Regions from separate parts of the Paenibacillus sp. FSL R7-0210 genome, predicted to be linked through region 2. Evidence: riboswitches for the same ligand, from Rfam matches in the RefSeq annotation. Region 2 holds a riboswitch; the other holds the start of a gene.

The links. A riboswitch is a leader RNA that binds a small molecule or an ion and turns the genes downstream of it on or off. The one in region 2 is predicted to bind thiamine pyrophosphate.
Region 1: another riboswitch for thiamine pyrophosphate. It lies ahead of MKY64_RS25240 (ABC transporter substrate-binding protein); the one in region 2 lies ahead of MKY64_RS12925 (ABC transporter ATP-binding protein).

The regions. Positions count from the first base shown of each region.
Region 1 is NZ_JBBPAR010000001.1:5,977,594-5,985,076, reverse strand. Features, by position in the region: gene MKY64_RS25265 (sensor histidine kinase) at 1-263, shown strand, start outside; gene MKY64_RS25260 (response regulator transcription factor) at 260-862, shown strand; gene MKY64_RS25255 (ABC transporter ATP-binding protein) at 1,291-2,115, opposite strand; gene MKY64_RS25250 (ABC transporter permease) at 2,195-2,956, opposite strand; gene MKY64_RS25245 (thiamine-binding protein) at 2,953-3,246, opposite strand; gene MKY64_RS25240 (ABC transporter substrate-binding protein) at 3,298-4,371, opposite strand; TPP riboswitch at 4,521-4,631, opposite strand; gene MKY64_RS25235 (hypothetical protein) at 4,704-6,155, opposite strand; gene MKY64_RS25230 (MFS transporter) at 6,204-7,382, opposite strand.
Region 2 is NZ_JBBPAR010000001.1:2,966,168-2,973,650, reverse strand. Features, by position in the region: gene thiE (thiamine phosphate synthase) at 1-221, opposite strand, end outside; gene thiD (bifunctional hydroxymethylpyrimidine kinase/phosphomethylpyrimidine kinase) at 218-1,045, opposite strand; gene thiM (hydroxyethylthiazole kinase) at 1,069-1,872, opposite strand; gene MKY64_RS12935 (ABC transporter substrate-binding protein) at 1,891-2,976, opposite strand; gene MKY64_RS12930 (ABC transporter permease) at 2,973-3,749, opposite strand; gene MKY64_RS12925 (ABC transporter ATP-binding protein) at 3,730-4,500, opposite strand; TPP riboswitch at 4,631-4,733, opposite strand; gene MKY64_RS12920 (TetR/AcrR family transcriptional regulator) at 4,802-5,458, opposite strand; gene MKY64_RS12915 (DHA2 family efflux MFS transporter permease subunit) at 5,640-7,160, shown strand; gene MKY64_RS12910 (amino acid ABC transporter substrate-binding protein) at 7,434-7,483, shown strand, end outside.

The DNA.
Region 1 (7,483 bases), 3.0 Mb from region 2:
GCCGTGCGGACCAGTGCCGGATCAGCATCGTAATGACACCCGGCGAGGTACAGATTACGCTGGAGGATAACGGCATAGGGGTAGATGCCTGCGGCTCGGAGAGCACGGATCGCCGGGACGGCAATGGCATGAAGGGAATGGGCGAGCGGCTGGCCCTGATTGACGGTTCACTGACGCTTGCCCAGAGACCCGGAGGGGGAACCCGGCTGACGGTGGTCACACCAAGAGTAGTTAAGGATGGAAAGGATGGGGAAACGGCATGATCAGCATCATAATTGCCGAAGATCAGCGGCTGCTGCGCGGCGCAATGGCATCGCTGCTCGATCTGGAGGAGGATATTGAGGTAGCGGGCGAAGCGGGAGACGGGGCGGAGGCGTTGGCTCTGATCGAGCGTGTCCAGCCGGATGTGTGTCTGATGGATATTGAGATGCCGCTGATGAGCGGTCTGGAGGTGGCCGAGCTGCTGAAGTCGCGGGGCTGCCGCACCAAAATCATTATCCTGACCACCTTCGCCCGTCCCGGTTATTTCGAGCGCGGGGTGAAGGCCGGGATTCAGGGGTATCTGCTGAAGGATGAGCCGGTGGATAAGCTGGCGGATGCCATCCGCCGCGTGATGGGCGGGGGCCGCGAGGTTTCCCCGGAGCTGGTCTTTGGCAGCCTGCGTGAAGAGAACCCGCTCTCGGACCGGGAGCGGGAGATTCTGAAGCTGGCTGCCGCAGGCCGCAGCGCCGGAGAGATCGCCGCGGCGCTCCACCTCTCCTATGGCACGGTCCGCAACTACATCTCGGAGATCCTCAGCAAGCTGGAGGTAAAAACACGGATTGAAGCGGTACGGCTGGCGGAGGACAAGGGCTGGATGTAGGGCGGGGGAACCTGGTATTTATAGCTTGATATTACTCATTCGGGCAGATTTAATTGTACAGACTACAGTTATAGGAGGCGAGCGATCCTTTTTACTGTTTTTAAATGTACAGAATACAACTACACGGGTGAAGTGGTTCGCAACTTACATTACACCACCTGAGTTTGTTCTAGACCATTGTATTTTCTACAACAGATGCTCCTTAAATCCACCGCAAATTTGAATCTAATGCACTTCGTACAGCAGAAATCTGCGAAAAAGGCTCTTTGGGGCCAAAGAACAGAAATCTGCTGTACGAAATACAGCAGATTTGAGTTTGGCCCGGAGTATTGCGGATTCTATTGCACCAAATACAATCAGTTAGAAATAAGTTGCTGCCGAGACGGCACAGCAATGAGCGCAGCAGTACCAGCAGGCAAAGAGCCTACTTAGCTCTGGCTCTTCGCCTGCTCCTCGCGCATCCACTCTGAGAGCTGGCGCCGCATCCGGAGGAACTCCGGCGAATCGGCGATCTCTTCGCGGCGCGGACGCGGGAACGGGACCTCCACGGTGTGGAGGACGGAGCCGGGACGCCCCGAGAAAACATAGATGCGGGTGGAGAGCAGCAGTGCCTCTTCAATGTTATGAGTGATGAACAGCACGGAACGGCGGTTTTCCTCCCACAGCTCCAGCAGCCAGCGCTGCATCTGCTCGCGGGTCAGCGCATCGAGCGCGCTGAACGGCTCGTCGAGCAGCATCAGCTCCTGCGGCGCGAGCATGGCCCGCAGGAAGGCGGCCCGCTGCTGCATGCCGCCGGACAGCATGTGCGGGTAGGCCCGCTCGAAGCCGCCTAGGCCGATCTTCGCCAGCCAGTGGCGTGCAGCCTCGCGGGCCTCCCGCTGCGGGGCGCCTTGCAGCTCGCCGCCAAGCAGGACGTTATCCAGTGTGCTGCGCCACGGGAACAGCGCGGGCTGCTGCGGCATATAGCTGATCTTGCCGCGCTGCCCGGTCACGGGGATGCCGTTCATGCGGACGGTTCCGGTATCCGGCAGCGTAAGGCCGCCGATGATATGGAACAGCGTGCTTTTGCCGCAGCCGGACGGGCCGACAATGGAGACGAATTCCTGCGGCTCCACGGTCAGGGACACCTGATTCAGCACCTGTGTCTCCCGGCGGCGGTGCTTGAACGACTTGCTGATGCCGCTGACTTCGAGCGCAGGCGGCACACTCCGTGTACCCAGGCGTCCGTCTCCGTCCGCCTTCTCCAGTTCAATCCTCGTAAGCTCAGACACTTCGCGTAACCTCCTTCAGTTGATTATAAGTACTTCCGTGTTGGGGTATCCTCCCGTGGCATTAAGCTTCCTTGCGCGGCTTCCAGCGCACCAGCCATCTCTCCAGGAGGGCAATGAGCGCGAATAATACGAGACTCAGCAGCACGATAATAGCGATGGCCACGAACATCCGGTCCGCACGGTAAGAGGACTTCTGCAGCAGCATATAGTAGCCAATCCCTTTGTCGGCGCCGATCCACTCGGCGACCACTGCGCCCATCACCGCATAAGTGGCGGAGATTTTGAGCCCGGAGAACAGGGAGGGCAGCGAGCCGGGAAGCTCCAGCTTGGTGAAGATCTGCCACTTGCCTGCACCGGCCATCTTCATATAATTCAGCATTACCCGGTCGCTTTGCGTCAGCCCGCCCATGGTCGCAACAGCCACAGGGAAGAAGCAGACGAGGGTGATCAGGATGATTTTGGGCAGCAGGCCGAAGCCGAACCAGATAATCAGCAGCGGGGCAAGCGCAATGGAGGGCACATTCTGGCTGAGAATCAGCAGCGGATAGAGCGCTCGCTTGACCCAGGGCAGCAGATGCAGCAGCAAGGCGGTGAGCAGGCCGATGCCTGTGCCGACCGGGAAGCCGATCAGGGTCAGCCGCAGCGTGGCGGCGGTGTGCTCCCAGATCCCGGAGGCGTTAATCTTCGTCTCACGCGCGATATCCGCGGGGCTGGGCAGCTGGTAAGCCGGGATATCGAACAGCATGACCGATAGCTGCCATATCCCGACAAAAAAGAGGACCGCCACAAAGGGCGGCCACACTAGCTTCCAGGTGCTTCTCACGGCCGGTATTTCTCCGTCAGCTTCTCCATGCTGATGCCGCCCGGATTATGGGCGATCTTGATCTGTGAGATGACACTAGGACTGCCGGAAGCGATCAGCGCCTCATGCATATCACGCACAATATCCAGCAGCTCGGACAGCTCGCCTTCCATCGTGGTCTCCAGCGGATTCACCTGATGCTTCACGCCTGACTTTTGAATCACCTCTATAGCCTTGTCCACGTAAGGGATGGAATCCTCGTTGTTCGGTGTCTTGGGAATTACCTGAATGCTAAGCAGTGTGTTAGCCATGATCAATCATTCCTTTCAAGTTAAGTATAAGATTCCCGGCATGCGGGTTCATTATGATTCCGGCAAAAATTCATTCGTAAACGTACTCTCCGCATCCAGCGGCTTATCCAGCAGCTTCAGGCCGTACATCCAGTCGGCGTAATTCTTCCAGATCTCAAGCTTCTGCTCACCCCAGCGCGGGGCGTCGTCCTTGTATTTCGGGCTAAGCCATTTCTGGCTGGCCAGCACCAGCTTGGGGTCCAGATCAGGTACAGCATCCGACAGTACCGTCGCGGCTTCTTCCGGGTTATCGATAGCGTACTGATAACCCTTGGACGTAGCCTTAAGGAAGGCCTTCACCACTTCAGGATGCTCGGCGATCTCCTTCTCGCTGGTGGTCAGCACCGGTGTGTAGTAATCAAGCTGCGGCGCATAATCCTTAAGATAGAGCATATCCAGCGGCTCCCCGCGCAGTTCGGCTTCCACACCGGTCCAGGCGTAGAAGATCCAGGCGAAGTCAATATCCCGCTTCACAGCTGTGAAAAAGTCCGCTTCGCCGATATTCACCAGCTTCACCTTGGAGACATCCCCGCCTTCGGGGTCCATAATGGCTTTCATGGCAGCCTGCTCCGCAGGGGAGCCCCAGCCTCCGTACGTTTTGCCTTCAAAATCCTTCGGCGTCTTAATATTGCGGTCCTTCGGAGCCGCAAAGCCCGAGGTATTATGCTGAATGATTGCAGCAATCGACACCAGCGGCACATCCTGCAGGCGGGCCAGGGTCAGCGCCTCCTGGGCGCTGATGCCGAACTGGGCTTCGCCGGAAGTGACCATTGTATCCGACCCGGCAGCGCCTGGCTGTACAATCTGTACGTCAAGACCTTCCTCCGCGTAATAGCCCAGCTCCTTGGCTGCATACAGGCCGGTATGATTCGTGTTCGGCGTCCAGTCCAGGGCAATCTTGACCGGAGTCAGCGCCTTAGGTGCATCTGTGGGTGCGGCTGCGGTTGCATCAGGTGCAGCCGTACTGTTCCCGGCAGCAGGTGCGCTGGCCCCCGCATTGCCGCTGTTGTTCCCGCCGCCACATCCCGCGACCGTGAGAACCAGCATGGAACTGAGCAGCAGCATTACTGTTTTTTTGACTCCCATTTCTCTTTTTCTCTCCTTCCAGCAACCCCTGGTCTTCAGAGCTTACAGAAACCCTATTCCTGTACATCCATATAATCAAAAAAGCGTCCCGAAGATCGGGACGCCAGTTACTTGCGTGAGGGGAATTCAGCTTCAGTACCGCTTAAGGCACTGTGCCGAATGAAGATTCCTACGCTGGCATTATCCAGATCAGGTATAAGGGTCAGTATCTTGTGGGATACAATCTCAGCCGGCCAATTCCAGCACCCCTGGTTCTATAAAGTTCACGGGTATTGCTATGTTCTTACGGTGTATTATAGACGGCAGCTTCGACATTGTCCACCCTCTGTGTCTTAATCCCTCGTATAATGCCGCTTCTTGCGGCGGCTGCGGATGCCGTTCCAGATCTCTCTCAGCGTTAAGCCGACACTGACGGTGATCCCTGAGAAGGTCAGGAACAGAGCCAGATACTCGAACGCGGAGTACTCCAGCATTTTGCTCCAGTCAATCTGGCCCTTCAGATCCTCGATGACCTGATTCATCCCGTAAATTCCGCTGATAACCGTAAATACGGTGAGCACCATCAGGAGCGTATCCCGCCGTTTGGCCTGGAATTTGTCCTGGTACTGGAACAGGTCATTCAGGGTCATTTTCACCTCATCGAACAGCGCATCATTGCCATATACCTTACGCAGCTGAAAAAAAATCTCCCGCCCCTGCGACTGTGAAATCAGCTCCAGGAAGTAGAATTTGGCCGAGAATTTGTTGATCAGGAAGATCAGATTCTCGATCTCGTCGTTGTCGTGGTTGATGCGCAGCCGGGAGTGGAGGTTGGCGAGCTTCAGCAGCACGATTTTATGAAAAATACTCAGCAGCATTCCGTAATAATACTCTCCGTACATCTGGCTGATCAGGCCTGCGGCAATCTCCGGCTTCGCCCGGCTCACGCAGCAGAAGGTCTGCTCATTGGTCATATAGTAGGTGTCCGGCCCCCAGCGGCTATAGCAATGCTCCCGGGTGTACTGCTTGATATAATCCGGATCACTTGCACTCATGTAGGGGCTGCCGTCGATGGTCAGACCATCCACCTGAGAGGCACGGTAGAGCATTTCGACACTGATCTCTTCCTCGTCCTCAGGGAGATTAACGCCGTAGAAGGCCTGCACCAGCATCCGTTCATCAACGAAGAAGGGCAGGGTCTCGAAATAATTGCCATTGGTCTCCGCAGGATCGAGATACGGCTCCAGCCCGGCTGCCAGATGCCTGAACACGAAGTCCTCCACCCGGGCAAAAGACTTCTTATGACAATGGATGAAGGTATGCTCATCCTGAACGCTTACATCCTCCAGGTTGCGGAAACGGTCGGCGAATTCGAGCACCATGCTGAAGGGGAGATTCTCTTCCTCAATAGCCACTCTTACCGTCAGGAAGCCCAGCTCGAACGGGCAGAGGAACACATCTGTCGACAGCACGCGGAAGGGAACCGTCTGAAAGGGCATTTGCAGCCCGCACAGCAGATCACTCACCCGGGAAAAGCGGCGGAAGGAATCCCTGTCCTTCTCATGCGGAAACAAGACATGGGCGGCAAAAGGAAGATAGCTGCGCTCCATTTTCTCATGGGATACACAGTGGTTCTCTCCGTAATAGGCATGCTCCAGTTCCTTGTTCTCAAGAAAAAAACGCGTAAATCCATCCTTCTGTAAACTCTCAATCAGCTCTTCATCGACCTCGGCCTTGATGGAGAAGGGGAAAATGAATTGCAGCAAGGCGGTATGCAGAGTGGGCTCAGAATGCAGTTCAGCCATATGTGGGTTCCATCCTTATTCACAGAATATGGACCTTGTTGTATACAATTACCCGATTCTCCAGGCGGTTACGCTCAGCACGAATAACAGCGCGGCAAAAGCGGCCAAAAGTCCCGAGGTCTGGGCGATCTGCAGATGATCCATGGACCAGCCGGTCAGCAGCGGCAGCACCGCGCCGCCGATTCCGCCGGAGGCGATCATAATGCTCGGCGTGGATTCTTCCGCGCCGGGCAGCAGCTTGCTGGAGAAGACCAGCGCGATGGAGAAGATGCCGGACATGAACAGGCCAAGCAGCAGGATGATGGCAAAGGCGGCAAGCCGGTGACCGGCGAACGGGAAAATAATAAGCAGCAGCAAAGCGGCAAAGCAGCTGACGAGCACATAGATGCGGTAGGAGATCTTCTCGGCGATGACACCGGCGAACAGTCTGCCTGCCGACATGGCAAGCCAGAAGAAGGTCACCGTGAGCGCAGCCGCGGCCTCGCTCATGCCCAGCTTCGCGATGAAGATCGCCGGCATGAAATTCACCAGGCTCATCTCAGTGCCTACATAGAGAAAGAAGAACAGAATGAACAAGCCAAGCACCACCCATTGCTTGCCCTTGTAGGGCAAGGACAACCGTCTCGTAGTTCCCGCTGCCGCAGCGCGGTCAGGGCGGGCAGGCCGCTCATTCAGCGCGCTGTCCAGCGGGCCGAATCTGCTCTTCGCCCAGAAGAGCAGCGAGAGGAGGGAGAAGGCGGCAACGATCAGGAAGGCCAGCCTCCACTGCCCGGCGGCAATCAGCGGACTGGCCGCCAGCGGCATGAGCAGCGCCCCGACACCGAACAGCACCTCCAGCCGGCTCATGGCAACCGCCGTTCCTTCGGTGACTGCGGCAATAATAATCGTGCCGATGACGGCTTCGATCATCCCGAAGCCGAACCCTGCGGCTACGGCAATTACGTACATCCAGCCCCAGGGCGGGAGGAAGGCGTAGGCAATCTCGGCACAGAGCAGCAGGCCGGTTGCAATCAGAATGCCGCCGCGCTTGCCGAACCGCCGGTTCAGCAGCGGCGAGACCAGTACGCCGGCCAGGAAGCCCGCGAACTGGCTGAAGATCAGCTCGCCCCCTGCACTGTAGCTGCGGTCATAATGCTGGAGCAGCACCGGAAGAATGGAGCCCAGGACGACATGGGCGAGGCCGATTACGAAATAGGAGAGACAGCCGATCCAGATTAGTTTTTTCAAGAATAAGACTCCTTATGAATCAATTTATGAACAGATGGCGGGATTCAGAATGAACGGGAAGGGTACACTATATTAGGCACAGGTTAATCATAAATCCAAAC
Region 2 (7,483 bases):
ATGTTATAGGCCCGGCAGATCTGCCGGAGCTGTTGCCCTAGACGGAGCAGTGCGGCACCCTTGAGCGCAGCGGGACCCTTTTCCCGGAATTGGAACAGAGTGATGCCCCCAGCAGCAGCAGCGGTTAAAGTGTCCTCGGGTGATTGGCGGCAGTTCACACTGCCCATAATGAAGTACAGCTTCAGCAGTCTGCGCATATCCTCGCTATCTATCCGTGTCATAGCGGTATCCCCCTTGATCTCATCCGGTTCCCATAAGCAAAATGATTTGTCGGCCCCTGCCCGGCCCCGATATTTAGACTATCCTCAATCGCCGCTTGAATGAAGGCCTTGGCGGTATGGACGGCTTCAGGCATGGAGCGGCCCAGCGCAAGACCCGCCGTCACCGCAGCCGAGAAGGTACAACCGGTTCCGTGAGTATGCTTCGTCGCAATCCGCGGGCTGGACATATACTGGAATTCCCGTCCGTCATAGAGCAGATCCACGGCCTCATCTCCTGAGGAGTCATGTCCGCCTTTCAAGATAATGTACTCGGGTCCCATCTGATGAAGCAGTCTTGCCGCCTGTTCCCGGTCTTCCCGGCTCTCAATCTTCATACCTGTCAACATCTCTGCTTCTGGAAGATTGGGGGTGATGGCAAGCGAGAGAGGAAGCAGGCTTGTAATCAGCGCCTGTACTGCCTCCTGGAGCAGCAGCTGTGAGCCGCCCTTGGCGACCATGACCGGATCGATCACCAGCTTCTGCTGCCAGCCGTACTGCTGCACTTTACTGGCAACCACACGGATAATGTCACTGCTGAACAGCATCCCTGTCTTAATGGCATCCGGCGGCAGATCACTGCCGATCGAATCTAACTGGGCTGCAACGGTCTCAGGCTCCATCGGATAGACCCCCTGGACACCTAGTGTGTTCTGGGCGGTGAGTGCAGTAAGTGCAGACATGCCGTACACCCCCAGCTCCTGAAACGTCTTCAAATCCGCCTGAATCCCGGCCCCGCCGCCGCTGTCAGAGCCGGCAATGGTCAACGCTTTGCGTATGCTAGTCATCTTTTCCCCTCCTTTGCGGCGTTTTAGGCTTCGAGCAGCTTCAGCCGTGAGCGGCTGCTGTATTGCTCCGGGGTAACTAGTGACAATTGATTCAGGAACCCAATCTGGAAGCTGCCCGGACCTTGGGCTTCAGCCGCCTCAGCGGCAAGCTCTGCTGCCACGCCGTAGAAGGAGAGGGCCTCGGCAGCCGCCTCAAGCACCTCCCCGCCGCTTACGGCAAGAAATGCACCCACCACCGCACTGAGCAGACAGCCGGTTCCGGTCACCCGGGTCAGGATGGAGTGCCCGTTGCTGGCGATATAAGTGCGCTTGCCATCTGTGATGATGTCTTCCTTGCCGGTGATAATTACGACACAGTTCAGCTTCTGCGCTGCTTTAATGGCTAGAGCTACTACATCGCCCTCGCCTGCTCCGGCATCCACGCCTTTGCTAGCCCAGCTCTCCCCGGCCACATTGGCAACCTCGGCCACATTGCCGCGCAGCGCAGTAAGCTGTAGCTCACTGAGCAGCTTAGCTGTAACATCCGTGCGGTAGGCGGTAGCACCGGCTCCAACGGGATCAAGCACGAGCGGTACATGGTGGCGGTTCGCAGCCTTTCCGGCCTCGATCATGGAAGCAATGGCAGCTTCATTCAGTGTACCGATGTTCAGCACAACCGCGCCGGACATGGCGGCGACATCCGCTACTTCTTCAATGGCATCGGCCATGAACGGCGAAGCTCCCAGGGCCAGAAGCCCATTAGCTGTGAAGTTAGCAACTACGATATTCGTGATATTATGCACCAGCGGGTTCGCCTGGCGTACTTTTGACAGATAAGACATATGAATTCCTCCTGAAAGATGTAATTAGAAATTAATAAAAGCATTCTTAACATCCACTTCGGCAGCCAGCAGTCCGTTCTCGCTCAGCCACTGGTTCACCTTCTCCCATGATGCGCTGTCCTGATAGCCGAAGGGCTGGGAACCGGCATCCATCAGCGGCAGCAGGATCTCCAGACTGCGCTGCTCAATGGCTTCATCCAGCGGTGCGGTATCCTCCTGATGGGTAAGCAGCAGCTTCAGCGCTTCATCCGGGTGATCGGCAGTATACTGCTGGCCTTTTCTGATCGCATCCACGAATTTGTGATAAAAGCCCTGTGAATCCTGCAGTCCCTGCTCACTGGCGACCAGCACCAGCTCATAATAATCCGGGACCCCGTAATCCACAGGATTGAAAGAGCGGACCGGATGGCCTTCCTGCTCCAGAATCAGCTGTTCATGGTTGATGAACCCGCCCATAATGCCATCCACCCGTCCGGTGGAGAGAGCAGGGATCAGCTCATAGCCGACATCCACCAGCTTGAGGGAGGAAGGGTCCCCGCCGTCGCTTTTGACCATCGTGTTCAGCATGGCTTCATACAACGGGACGGAGGAATATCCGGCTTGCTTGCCGGACAGCTCTCCCGGGCGGGTGATGCCGCTGTCTGCAGCTACCATGAGATGATTCAGCGGGTGGCGCACCAGCGCAGCAATCGACTTGACCGGAATCTGCTCCCCCCGTGCCATCAATACCTGCGGCTGGTAACTGAGTGCCAGGTCCACCTTTCCCGCAGCAACAAGCTTCAGCGCATCATTGGTATCGGCCGGCATCTGAATATCAACCTCCAGACCTTCCTCAGCGAAATAGCCTTCAGCCTCTGCCGCATACAAAAAAGAGTGGACAGCATTGGGATACCAGTCGAGCATAATCGTCAGCTTATGGACTGCGCCTTCGGCTCCAGTCCCAGCTTCAGAAGTGGCTGTAGTCCCCGCCGAAGAGCCGGAGGCCGCCGGACTGTTCGTATTGGTGCAGCCTGCCAGGACGGGCAGCATACAGAGCAGCAGAGCAGACAGTAGAACGGTTGGCCTTGAAATCACATGGTGCAGATAACGGAAATAGCGGATAGTAGTCATGAATAACGTCCTCTTTTCTTCAGAATAATCTTCTCCAGTGCGGCGACAGCCAGAAACAGCAGGATACCGAGCACGGATAACAAGACAACAGCGGCGAACATCTTGGCACTCTGGAGATTCCCTGCCATTCTGCGGCTGAAATAGCCCAGCCCCTGGCTGCCTCCAAGCCATTCCCCAATGGTTGCACCGATCACACAGTACACAGCCGACAGCTTCAGTCCGGAGAAAAAAGAGGGCAGGGCCAGCGGAACGCCCACCTTCCCGAGAATCTGCCAGCGGTTCGCGCCATATGTCAGCAGCAGCTCCCGGTAGGCGTCCGTGTTCTTGGACAAGCCGTCATAGGTGCCGATGACCACCGGGAAGAAAGCAGTCAGGAAGACAACGGCGACCTTACTCCATAGGGTGTAGCCGAACCACATGATGAACAGGGGAGAGAGCGCGATCAGCGGAACCGTCTGGCTGATGATCAGCAGCGGGTACAGCGCCTTGGCCAGCGGACTGAACAGGTGCATGGCGATTCCCAGCAGGCAGCCGCAGACCACAGACAGTGCGAAGCCCGTGAGTACCTCAAGCAGTGTAGCCGGCAGATGCACCCCGAATAACAGGCGGCGTTCCTCCAGCAAGGCCTTGCAGACCGCAGACGGAGCCGGAAGAATGAAGGGAGGAACCAGGCCCAGCCGGGCTACAGTCTCCCAGACTGCAAGCGTCAGCAGGGCGAGCAGGGAAGCCGGACCGTAGTGCTGGAGCAATCTTCTAGGAGCGGCGGTTCTCATATAGCTTCAGCTCCAATTCCTGGCGCAGGGCGGCGAACTGCGGTAGATAGTTCAGACTGTGATGGCGCGGACGGGGGAGACCGGCTGGGAATTCCTGCATCCCGCCGCCGCCACTGCCCGTCATTAGATAGATTCTGTCACTGAGCAGCAGAGCCTCCTCCAGATCATGGGTGATGAACAGCACCGTCTTGTCCAACTCCGCCCATAACTCGAGCAGCCAGCGCTGCAGTGAGCGCTTGGTAATGGCATCGAGCGCCCCGAACGGCTCATCGAGCAGCAGCAGGTCATTCCCCGCCGCCACGGTGCGGAGGACCGCCACGCGCTGGCGCATCCCGCCGGACAGCTCCTGGGGATAAGCCCCTTCGGTTCCCTCTAGGCCGAAGCGTTGCAGCAGGGTAAGAATCTCGGCCACGGCGGCCGCTTTGGGACGGCTGCGCTTGAGTTCCCAGGGCAGCAGACAGTTGTCCAGCACGGTCCGCCAAGGCAGGAGAAGATCCTGCTGCGGCATGTAGGCCACACTGCCCAGCCTCTTCGCTGCTGTAGCGGACTCGGCTCCGTTCAGCGTAATCCTGCCGTTGTCCGGCTCCAGCAGGCCGGCGATGATTTTGAACAAGGTGCTTTTGCCGCATCCGCTTCCGCCTACGACAGAAATGAATTCGCCGCGCTGCACATTCATGGATAGCTCTGAGAAGACGGGTGTCCGGGACGAACCGGTCCCGAAAGCATAGGATAGATTGCTAATGTTGATCATAAGACTATGTACAAGCCTCCCCGGATTGAAATAGAACCTGCGAGGAGCACAAAAAAGCCCCATTCATTCCCGGAGGCAATGAATGGGGCGGAAGGTACAGTCGGCTGCGGCCCTGTGACGGGAACCACTGATACATTCTGCTCCACTTCCCTCCGCTGGTATGATCCAGATCAGGTTCAAAGGGTCCGGAGCTTAAGCTCCGTCTCAGTCGGCCGACTCCCCTAGTGAATTAACAGGTGTTATTGAATTCGTAATTGCTACTTAATATACCACAAATTCCCCTCTTGTAAAGAGCAGGCGGTCAGCGCTTCGCCAGACCGGTCACGAACAAGGTGACGATGCCCCGGGAGATGTCCAACTTGGAGGAGTGGTGCCGCTTTTGCTCATACAGGTACAGATCAGGGCTGAGAACAGAGATTAAGGCCGTGGCCGCAAAGGCAGGATCAATGTCAATAATCTCATCGCCCTCCGCAGCACGCTGCAGCAGCTCTGTCATCATCACCCCCAGCCGCTGAAAAAAAGGATGCTCAAACTGGGTCAGCTGCTTCTTACCTGTGAACTCGGCTTTGATCATATTCAGCAGCTCGGCATACTGCTCAATGAAATCGGCAATCTGCTCAATGCTGCTCTGCAGCTGAGCGAGAGCCGGAGCTTCACCGGCACTGGCAGCCACCTGCTGCTCCAGCCCGGACAGGAATTGATCTGCGCTGCCCTTCAGCAGTGCAGAACAGATCTCACCCTTGTCCGTGAAGCGGCGGTACAGGGAGCCTTGTCCTATGCCTGCCCGCTTGGCAATGCTGTACATGCTGACTGCCTCAAGTCCGCTCTCGGTGAACAACTGGCGTGCAGCTTCAAGAATCCGCTGTACATAAGGATCGGCGGACTCGGGCGGAGCGGATTCTTTGGCTTGCGGAGCTGAGCGCGGGAGCTGTGCAGCATCGGTGTCTGGCTTTTTCATGAGAACCCCTTTCAGAAATAAATCAGCGATTTACAGAAAAATAAATAAAAGAATTGACACAACGGACAATTGTCCGTAGACTATGAATTGCACTTACGGACAGTTGTCCGTTCACTCATTATATAGAACAATCTGCCCGCAGGTCAATGTAGAACGCGGACAGCTCAGGAGGAGAAGAGACATGGATCAGACCTTGAAGCAGGAAGCCGATTTCCGGCTGTCCAGCATTCTGGTTCCGCTGCTGGCCATTATTGCCGGAGTATTTATGGTTGTGCTGGACAGTACGGCGATGAATGTAGCCTTGTCCAGGCTGGTGGTGGATTTCAAGACGGACCTGCATACGCTGCAGTGGGTAGTTACCGGATATATGCTGGCTCAGGCTTCAGTTATTCCGCTGTCAGGCTGGCTGTCTGACCGGTTCGGGGCCAAGACGGTCTTCCTGACGGCGGTAATTGTGTTTACGATAGGCTCGATTCTGTGCGCTACACCAAGCAGCGCCGAATGGCTGATTGTGTTCCGGGTCATTCAGGGACTTGGCGGCGGCTGTGTGCTCCCTGTCGGGATGGCCTATGTGTACAGACTGGCTCCCAAAAGTAAGGTTGGCGTTGTCATGGGGATTATGGGCATTCCCGTCCTGTTCGCACCCGCTATTGGTCCGGTATTGTCGGGCTGGCTGGTTGAATACCATTCCTGGCGCTGGATCTTCCTCATTAATATTCCGATTGGCATCATTGCTGTGCTGATCGGACTGCGCAAGCTGCCGAATGCGGCGAAGAACAGCGTGCCCGGCATGGATAAGCTCGGTATGGTTCTTGGCCCGCTGGCGTTTGCTTCGCTCACTTACGGGGTCAGCCAGGGCGCGCAGAGCTGGACCTCTGAGAAGACGCTGATCGGGCTGCTGCTGGGCGCTGTGGCGCTGATCGCTTTTGTCATCGCTGAACTGCGCTCCAAGACACCGCTGCTGGAGCTGCGGATTCTGAAATCCGTTGATTTCACGACAGGGATCATCGTGCAGTGGATTGCCCAGTTCGGCTTATATGGCGCGTTATTCCTGCTCCCGCAATTTCTGCAGCAGGCCCGCGGCTTCGGCGCATTTGATACCGGCCTGACGCTGCTGCCGCAAGCGATCGCTTCCGGGCTGATGATGCCAATTGCCGGAATACTGTTCGACCGGATCGGTGTGCGCTGGCTCGTGGTCTGCGGTCTCAGTCTGGTCTCCGGTGCGTTATTCCAGTATTCCCATGTGGATCTTACCACGCAGAGCCGCGACCTGATCCTTCCGCTGATCATGTGCGGGGCCGGAATGGGTATGATGATGATGCCGATGAATACGCATCTGCTCAACAAGGCGCCAAGCCATCTGGTGAACCGGGTAACCTCGCTGACGAATTCGATGCAGCAGGTGATTACCTCGCTGGCCGTCTCGACGCTGGTTACGATTCTGACGGCAAGAACAACGGCGCGCGGTACCGAGATGCAGGAGGCCGCTGCCGCTGCCGGAAAGAGTACCGCAGGCGCTTCGCAGGATGCCTTGCTGCTGGCTAAGCAGACGGTATTGTCGCAGGGCTTCGCGGACACGTTCCACATTATGATGTTTGTCGCGCTTGGCGGTGCGGTCCTTGGACTGCTGCTGCGCCGGGGCCGCCATTCCGGAGCTGAGCGTTCCAAGGAAAAGGCGGCACCGGAAATCATGCACGTATAGCTATGCCCACACAGAAGCAGAGCTTGTAACATCCATAGAGCAGCGATTCTCCTTTTGCCGGAGGGTCGCTTTTTTTTGTTGATTTCTGTTCTGAATATCCTGATGCAGGAGCAGAATTTGGGGCAAGCTAAGCTATGGAAAATCAATACAATATAAATCCGATGCATATAATCGGAAAAAGTTATTGACGCAGGTAACACCCCGGTGTTACGATTCATTTTGCCACTAATTACGGTGCCTGAAGAGAAGAAGATACGAGAGGGGATTCATCGAATGAAAAAACTAAGTCTAACTATTATGCTGCTCCTGACCATGGTCACGGC